2 regions of the Tritonibacter scottomollicae genome follow, and region 1 is predicted to be linked to the other one. Evidence: riboswitches for the same ligand, from Rfam matches in the RefSeq annotation. Region 1 holds a riboswitch; the other holds the start of a gene.
The links. A riboswitch is a leader RNA that binds a small molecule or an ion and turns the genes downstream of it on or off. The one in region 1 is predicted to bind FMN.
Positions count from the first base shown of each region.

Region 2: linked by a shared signal. The riboswitch ahead of R1T40_RS13720 (DMT family transporter) and the one ahead of R1T40_RS03145 (6,7-dimethyl-8-ribityllumazine synthase) in region 1 are both predicted to bind FMN.

Region 1 covers NZ_CP136704.1:529,809-534,339, forward strand. The annotation lists gene R1T40_RS03135 (ROK family protein) at 1-1,019, shown strand, start outside; gene R1T40_RS03140 (DUF6522 family protein) at 1,144-1,428, shown strand; FMN riboswitch at 1,735-1,866, shown strand; gene R1T40_RS03145 (6,7-dimethyl-8-ribityllumazine synthase) at 1,939-2,376, shown strand; gene R1T40_RS03150 (iron-containing alcohol dehydrogenase) at 2,377-3,528, shown strand; gene R1T40_RS03155 (hypothetical protein) at 3,672-3,851, opposite strand; gene R1T40_RS03160 (class 1 fructose-bisphosphatase) at 4,031-4,531, opposite strand, start outside.
Region 2 covers NZ_CP136704.1:2,749,841-2,754,371, reverse strand. The annotation lists gene R1T40_RS13730 (Hsp20 family protein) at 1-447, shown strand, start outside; gene R1T40_RS13725 (TetR/AcrR family transcriptional regulator) at 580-1,185, shown strand; gene R1T40_RS13720 (DMT family transporter) at 1,165-2,058, opposite strand; FMN riboswitch at 2,149-2,284, opposite strand; gene R1T40_RS13715 (esterase-like activity of phytase family protein) at 2,486-4,531, opposite strand, start outside.

The sequences.
Region 1 (4,531 bases):
ATCTGGAAAAGGAGGGGTTGGTTGCTGCGCAGGAAGCCGTCCTTGAGGGGCGCGGAAAACCGGCAATTCCTTATGCGCTCGCCCCGTTGGGAGCATTTTCCGTCGGGCTGCAGATCGACAGGCATGTGGCACGATGCGTCATCGTGAACCTTGTCGGTGAGGTCGAGGTCAGGCGTGATGTCGCGGTTTCGACCGGGGACCCGGGGGCGGGAATGATCGAGCTGGCCCAGCTCGTGCAGGGCGCACGCGACGAACTGGAGCAACGCCATCCGAATTCGATGGAGCGGATCGTGGGGCTGGGGGTGGCGATGCCCGGACCATTCGGCCCGCAGGCCGGAGTTTCCACCGAAGAATTCACCATGGCCTTCTGGCAGAAATATCCGTTGGTGGAACGCCTTGAAGCCGCGACGGGATTGTCCGTCAATTTGCAGAACGACGCGGCGGCGGCGGCCATGGCGGAGAAGCTAACCGGCCAGGCCCATGGCAAACAGAATGCGGTGTGCATCTACCTCGGCTACGGGCTTGGCGCGGGCCTGATCATCAACGGAGAAGTCTACAACGGAGAGCGCGGAAATGCAGGTGAGATTGGTATGATCTGCATGAAGCCTGGCCAGTTGACGACTGATATTCTTGAACAGTTGCTCTCTCTGGGCGGCTTTTGCGCGCGATTTGGCGTGAACCATTCTGCGCCGGACATATTTGCGCGGATCACAACCCTGCTGCGGAACAAACATCCGGGCGTTGAAGAGTGGCTCGACCAATCTGCCGGTTATCTCGCCTGGGTTGCCAATATCGTACAGCTCACCTTGGATCCGCAGGCAGTTATCCTGTGCGGCACCGCTCCGAAGGAAATGATCAAGGCGCTTGTCGAACGGACCAATAGCTTGTTGGGACCTGATCGAGAGCGGCAGATCCTGGTTGGTCTCTCGGATCCCTGGACCGTGGCGCTTGGGGCGGCTGCCGAACCGATCAGCCGGAGTTTCGATCCAAAATATGCCGCCTTGCTAAAATCAGGTTGAGCGGCGCGATGCCGTGTAGGCGTGCGCTTTAACTTATGAAGTGTCAGAGTATCATTGCGCATCGCTTCCATGTAGGCGAAGACGCGCGCGTCGCGCGTCGCCCGTCGCGACAAGGAGATCAGACATGACAGAGGTATCGATGTCTGAGGCAGGGGTTGTTGTTGATGCAACCCTTGTTGCCAAGGCATTCGGGATCGCGCCGGACATGGTTCGGCAAGAAATGCGCGACGGCACCATCACCAGTCAGAGCGAGACCGGCGTCGCAGAGGATGCCGGACGCATGCGGGTGACGTTTTATCGTGCGGACCGGGCGTTCCGGCTGGTGATTGCCGAGACTGGGGAGATCCTGTCGCGCGCGACATTTCCGGTGCTCGCCCGTCGCCGTTCCGCACCGCCTGATGTGGGCTAAGTGCTCTGCAATCATTCCCGAAAGGCCTCTGTGTGGTGGTGCAACGGGCGACACCAGGCATCTCGCCCCGCTGAATGACCGAGATGTATCGAGGGCACCCCCTCTGACTAAGGCGCGATAGACATGGCTTTTTTTGGGAGGGAGCCAGAGCAGAGACTGGCGGGTGATCCTGCAAATTGCCGAGAGCATCACGGTCCAAGCGCCGCATATAGATACTGGCGTGATTAGATCAGGCGCCTGTGACCTCTGAATTTTGCGGTCCGTTTTCGGAGGGCTTGTCTTCGAGGGCAAAACCCGCCATGAGGATTTTGTTCTCAGGGCGGGGTGAAATTCCCCACCGGCGGTGACAGCCCGCGAGCGCCTGCCATGTGGCAGGGTCAGCAGATACCGGTGGAATTCCGGAGCCGACGGTTAAAGTCCGGATGGTAGAGAACCAGTCGCAGGTGGCCAGGGCCCCTGTGGCCGGGTACGAAATGCCTTGGGACCATTTGAACAAGACAGGATGGTTCTATGACTGACACACTCAAAATCGCCTTCGTGAAGGCCCGCTGGCACAGCGATATCGTTGATCAATCTCTGGTCGGCTTCAATGCACGTCTGCAGGAGGCGGGACGGGCCGCAGAGGTGGATACCTTTGACGTGCCCGGCGCCTTTGAAATGCCGCTGCTGGCCAAGAAGCTGGGGGCGAGTGGCAAATACGACGCGGTGGTCTGTGCGGCGCTTGTGGTCGATGGCGGTATTTATCGCCATGATTTTGTTGCCGCCAGCGTGGTCGAGGGATTGATGCGCGCGCAGATGGATACCGGAGTGCCGGTGTTCTCCGTGTCGCTGACGCCGCATCATTTCCAGCCGAGCGAAGAGCATCTGGGCTTTTACCACCAGCATTTCGTGAAGAAGGGCGAAGAAGCGGCCAATGCCGTGATGATGATCGCGGATCTGGAGGTCTGAATGTCCGGGGAATTGCCTGCATTTGCGTTTGCTACCGCCGGAGCCATTCGTTTTGGACGGGGAGAGGCACTCCGGGCGGTTCCCGACATGGCCGCGCTGGGCAGCCGCATCCTGTTGGTGACCGGCGCGACTGTGCAGCGGGCGGCATGGCTTGTTTCTGCCTTGCAGAGCGCGGGCTGCGTCGTCACGCTTTGTCCAACGGCGTCGGAGCCGGATGTTGACATGATTGCCGCCGGCGTCGAGCTGGCACGCGCGAAGGGTGCCGAGGCCGTGGTTGCGCTGGGCGGTGGCGCGGCGATCGATGCGGGCAAGGCAATTGCTGCATTGGTGCCGGCGTCCCGGCCATTGATCGACCATCTCGAAGTTGTCGGGCAGGGGCTGCCGCTGGATCACGCGCCATTGCCGTTTGTAGCGATCCCGACCACCGCAGGCACCGGAGCAGAGGTTACGCGCAATGCGGTGATCGCTGTGCCCGAGGTGCAGCGCAAGGTCAGTTTGAGGGATGCACGGATGTTGCCACGCATGGCGGTTGTTGATCCCAGCCTGAGTGACGGCTGTCCGCGCCATGTCACGTTGGCCTCAGGGTTGGATGCAATCACGCAGGTGATCGAGCCCTACATCTGCACACGCGCCAACCCGATGACCGACGCCCTGTGCCGGGCCGCAATTCCGGCCGGGCTGGAGGCACTGCCGCGCCTGATGGTGGGCGAGGACGCCGCAGCGCGGGACGCGATGGCCTGGACTTCGCTGTGTGGCGGGCTGGCGCTGGCGAATGCAGGTCTTGGTGTGGTGCACGGGCTTGCGGGGCCGCTTGGCGGTCTGTCTGACGCAGCGCATGGTGCTATCTGTGGCGCGCTGCTGCCACATGGGCTTGCAGCCAATGCGTCCTATGCGGATGCCGGAACCGCGGCGCGTCTGGATGACATTCGGGGCTGGATTGGGCAGGCGCTGGGCTGTCGCGCTGATGCAGCTTTCGCGTCACTTGCGGAATGGTCGCGCGATCAAGGGGCGCCGGGGCTGGATGCGCTCGGTATTGATACGGAGATGAGGGCAGCGGCGGCCAAGGCGGCGGCATCCTCGTCGTCGATGAAGGCGAACCCGGTGCGTCTCGACGAGGAAGAGCTGATGCGCATCATGGACGCCGCCCGCTGATGAGCACCAGCATGGGGCGCGCCTTTGCCGTGTTGGCTGACGAGGGCGGACGCGAGATGGGTCCGCCCAAAGCATTTCACACCGCGCCATCGGTCTGAGGCCGGGATCGCCTGTGCCATCAGCACTGCGCTCTTTGCAGAGGCTTAGCGCTCTACTGTCGCGTTTTGCTTGTTCTTCTCTGCTGTGGCCTTCATGCGCGCCAAGAGATCCGCCTTTGACGGGCGCTGACCAAATGGGTTCTCCTTGGAGCCTTTGGCATTGTGCTCGGTGTGGCGTGGATTTTTCTTGCCCGTCTTGGGGCCGCCCGACGTCCCATAGTCCATTGTACAGATCACCTTCTGAGGTTGTTTGAAATGTCATGCACGAAATGAGCGCAACACTACAAGCGGAACTTGAACGGACATCGGATCTGGCAGGGCACCGTTTCGGCGCACCGCTCGGCCAAGTAGCCTGACCTCTGGGGAGGGGGCGGCAGGCGCCAAGGCGCCACCAGACGCGGGATCTAGGTCTGGGTTCCGGGGGCGAGCGCTTCTGCGAGGGTGTCGATTTCTTCGGCGGCCCCGAAAAACAGCGGGACACGCGCGTGCAGGCTGTCCGGGGTGCGATCCAGGATCGAGGTCACCCCGTCTGTTGCCTTGCCTCCGGCCTGCTCGATCAGAAACGCGATGGGAAAGGCCTCATAGGCGAGGCGCAGAAAACCGCCCTCATACCCGGCTCGGCTGTCCGCCGGGTACATGAACACGCCGCCCTTGCGCAGAATTCGGTGCAGATCGCCCACGGCGGCGGCAATCCAACGCATGTTGAAGTCGCGACCTCGCGGCCCCTCGCGTCCGGCAAGAAGCGCGTCGATATAGTCCCGCAAGGGCTGCGGCCAACGCCGCAGATTGGAGGCGTTGAACGCGATGGTCGAGGTGGCCGGGGCAATCTTCACATCCGGGCTGTCGACATGGAACACGCCGGTGACCGGATCACATGTGGCGATATGGGTGCCCGATCCGGTGCT
Region 2 (4,531 bases), 2.0 Mb from region 1:
GCTCCGCTGCACCGCGCAACCGTTGGTTTCGACCAGATTGCCGACCTGATGGACCGGGTGATGAGCTCGGATATCCAGCAGCCCAGCTACCCCCCTTACAACATCGAAAAGACTGCGGATGATGCCTATCGCATCTCCATTGCCGTGGCCGGATTCTCGGAAGAGGAACTGAACGTCGAGGTGAAGGAACACGCGCTGATCGTCTCCGCCCGCAAGGGTGAGGAGAGCGAAGCGCGCAGCTATCTTCACCGTGGCATCGCGACCCGCGCATTCGAGCGCCGCTTTACCCTCGCAGATCACGTGCGCGTCGAAGGCGCCAGCCATGCCGATGGCATGCTGCACATCGACCTGGTGCGTGAAGTGCCCGAAGCCCTGAAACCACGCCGGATCGAAATCGCCTCGGCCAATGGATCGCGGCCGAAGGAAATCGCCTCGACCGTGAACTGATCCCTCCCGGGGCGCTTGCGCCCTGTTATCTCGCCCCCGGTGCCTTTGCCGGGGGCGATTTTATTGTTGGGTTTGCGCGTCCTTACCACGCGGTAGGTTGTGCGGCGGCACGACGCCTGCCTTAATGGCGGCATGAACACATCTCCCCCTCAGACCACCCGGTTCCAGTTGATCCGCAGCGCCTGTCGCCTGTTTGCCGCGCATGGCTATGCCGGGGCGTCGATTTCGGCGATCGCGCGCGAGCTGGGCCTGAGCAAACAGGCGCTGCTGCATCATTTCGGCAGCAAGGACGCGCTTTATGCATTGGCGGTGGAGCAGACGGCGGCGGAGATGGTGCAACTCCTGTTCGACGCGATGCAGGATGACCGTCCGCCCGAGGATCAGCTGGAGGCGTTCTTTGCCGCCTTCATGGCGCAGATGCAGGCCGACCCGGCGCCGACCCGTCTGCTGATCCGCGCGATGCTGGATCACGCCGCGCTGCCAACCGCCAAGGCGGGACCATCGCTTCATACGCTGTTCGAGGGGCTGGTGGCGACGGTGCAGGCCACGCAACGCTGGCAGGACGCGGGCATGCCGCGCGCGCTGGTCGTGGTGACGCAGCTTCTGGGGGCCGCCTCCCTCATGGAGACCACCGGCACCTCGCTGGAGGTAATGTTTGGCCGCGCCGCCCATGATGGCGCGCGCGACCAGAATGCGGTGATACTGGCAGAGCTTGTCTCAGGCACCCTGCGCGGCTGAACCGGGCCTCGTCCGCACCTCATGCGACAGCAGATAGGCGCTGGCCACCAAGATCAGCGCGGTGCCGAGCCACATGTTGCCGTCCGGCAGGAAGCCAAACACAAGCGCCCCAAGGCCGACGTTGAACAGAAGTTTCAGATGGTCGAAGGGCTGCAGGAAGGCCGCATCCGCCAGCGTATAGGCCCGCACCAACGTATGCTGCGCCAGTGCCGTCAACAGCCCGGCCCCGATCACCAGCCAGAGCGTGCCCTCGGGCAGAGTAAAACCGCTGCCGGCCGCAAGCAGCGCATTGGCGGGACTCAGCAGCAGCAGCAGGTAGATCGTCACTGTCTCGGTGCTGTCGCGGTGGGTCAACTGCTTGGTCACCACCGAACTGGCAGCCCAGAGGGCCGCTGCCGCCACCGGCAGAAGTGCCGCGATCTGAAAATGATCCGACCAGGGCGACAGGATCACCATGCCGCCGATGATGCCGACAATCACCGCGCCCCAGCGCTGAAGCGAGACCTCCTCGCGCAGGACCAGCCCCGCGCCGATGGTGACAAAGAAGGGCGACAGCAGGATCAGGGCGATGGCCTGCCAGATCGGCACATGCGCGAGCCCCAGTGTCCAGAGCTGCACGCCGCCAACCGCCAGCGCCACACGCAGGACATGGGCAAGGATTTGCCGCGTGGTCAGAACAGCCAGCCGGTTGCGCCAGATCCACGGGATGTAGAACAGCAGCGCGATCAGATATTGCCAGAAGGTCACCGTGGGGGCCGATGCGCCATGCAGCATGGTGGCCGATTGCAGCCCAATGTTGACTAGCGCAAAACAGGCTCCGGCGAGGACCATCAGGCCAGCCGCCTTGAGCGGGGTGGGGAGGGTTTGAGTCATCTGCGTTTCGTCCTTTCCTCAGCACGCATGTGACCCAAGGCAGACGAACAGACCCAGACTCCCCCTGTTCACAGGCGGCGGCACGGGTCTCTCCATTCTCTTCCATCCGGACTGTGACCGTCGGCCCCGGAATTGCGCCGGGTCTGCTGACACCTTCGCCATGGGCAAAGGCCGCTCGTGGGCTGTAACCACCGGTAGGGAGTTTCACCCTGCCCTGAGAATAGGGCTTCGTACCCTTGCCAGCGCGCAAAACAAAGCCCCTTCGCGCCCGTTCTCCCGTGTTTTCCGATCGACCCTTCTTCTAACCGGCAATATCCTGGGGTGAATGGACCGCAAGGCAATAGGGGCAAGGCCCTTGATAAACACGTCTCGAAACAAAAAGAGGGGCCCGCCCGGGCCCCTCCAATGTCAGATCGTGATCGAGGTGTTATTCGACCTTGAAGGACCAGAACATGGTTTCGCCAGAGCTGTCGTCGACGCCGTCGTTGTCGGTGGAGACCCAGGCTGTGCCGTCTTCCAGGATCGCGAGACCTTCGACCTTGTCGAGCACATAACCGCCGGTGGATTTCAGATCCGGCAGCAGGTCGCGAACCTCTTCCTTGGTCACAACCGGCAGCTCACCGCCGAGCGGAGCAGGTACCATCTCGGAGAGGGCGACGCGGTAGATTTTCTTGGTGACCGCACGGTGATCGTTCTGGTTGTCGCGTTCGATGATGTAGACGTAGTCACCATGGGCGGTGATCTCGGAAAGACCCACCCAGCCGGTGTCCGGCTCGGCCTTGGGGTAGTGCACCGCGCCCCATTCCTTGGTCTCGATATTGTAGGAGACCAGTTTCACGAGGTTCTTGGGGTCGTCCTTCCATTCGCGCTGAACGGCCATCCACAGGGTGTCGCCCACCTTGGTGATGCCTTCAAAGCCAAAGCGCTTCTCGACGTTCATCAGGGCCGGCGGGATGGTGATCTCGCCCTTGTTGGTCTTGATCAGACCGTCCTTGGTGACGTGGTAGATCGCATGCGGAATGGCGCGCTCGGTGCGTCCTTCGGAGGCGACGTAGAAGCCGCCGTTGCCGTCCAGCGTGATGCCTTCCAGGTCCAGTTTCTGCGCCGCGTCACCGTTGGCGCGGTGGATGCGGATCACATCGATGATACGGGCAGGGGTCTGCGACGGGTCGATCTTGAAGATCGAGGGCTGGAAGCCATAAAAGCTGTCGTTCACCGCATAGATCATGCCGTCAGCATCCGCCACCATGCCGGAGATCGCGCCCCAGCCGGTCAGCTCGTCCATGCCTTCGGAGGTCAGATGCGGGTAGACCGCGGGCGCGTCCTGCTGTTCAAACAGCATGACATGGGCGCGGGCGCCACCGTCCTCGATCAGGTCTTTTTCATTGGCAGAGACCAACAGACCCCGCTCTGGGATGGTCACATAGCCTTCGGGACCGGTGCCGGAGGGCAGCAACTGGGTCAGGACCGGGTTGGCCGGATCGGTGACATCATAGACCCCAACAACAGACGCGCGCTCGGCGCCGACAAAGACATAGGGCGTGCCGTCAAACTCGCCAAAGGTCACCGATTCCGGCTCGACACCCTTGGCATCGGAGCGTTTGTCCGGGTAGTGGCCGATCTGGATGATCGCGTGTTCGAACTCGACGCCGGAGTCATAGACCACGGTGCCATCCTTGTTGAAGATCGTCCAACCGCGCGACCCGCCGTTGTAGTCCCCTTCGTTGGCGGTGGCAAAATGAGTGTCGTCGATCCAGGTCACCGCGTCGGGCTCGCGCAGGCGGCCTTTCTGGCTCTCGGTGAAGATCATCGCGCCGCGCTCGTCGGTGGCGTCAATCCCGTCGAGATCAACAGCCCCCGCGGAGAAGTGGTCGAGCACGTCGCCTTCCTTGGAGACGACAACCATGTGGTTGTTTTCCTGCAGGGTGATGACGGTTTCGCCAAGGCCATTGATGGAGACATATTCCGGCTCGGGATCAGACCCGGCGATCTCGGCCAGACCGGTCAGGTCGACCATCTTCATCGATGCACAGTCGAGACCGCCGTCCGTTGTGTTGACCATCACGAGGTTGCCGGCGGGCAGTTGTGGAATCACGCCGTCGTTCAGGTCTTCGTCACGCTCGTTCTCGATCGCGACTGAGAGGAAAGCGCCGTCCTTGGATTTGGCAAGCGAGTCGGGCTGGCCGCCGATGTCGCAGGCGCCGAGCTCTGCGCCGGTGGCCGTGTCAAAGGCCATCAAACGGCCGGAGGGCTGGGTGTAGCTTTCCGAGGTGTTGACGCCAACATAGGCGATGGCGCCGATGACCGCGACCGAGGTCGGCTCACCGGGTAGCGCGATGTTGCCCTTCGGGGCCGGTTTGGTCGCGTTGGAGATGTCGATCAGGCCAAGCGCGCCCAATGGGCTGTCGGTATAGACCAGCGTCATGCCATCGGCGGTGACGTCGATGATCTCGGGTGAGCTTTCGCGTGTGGT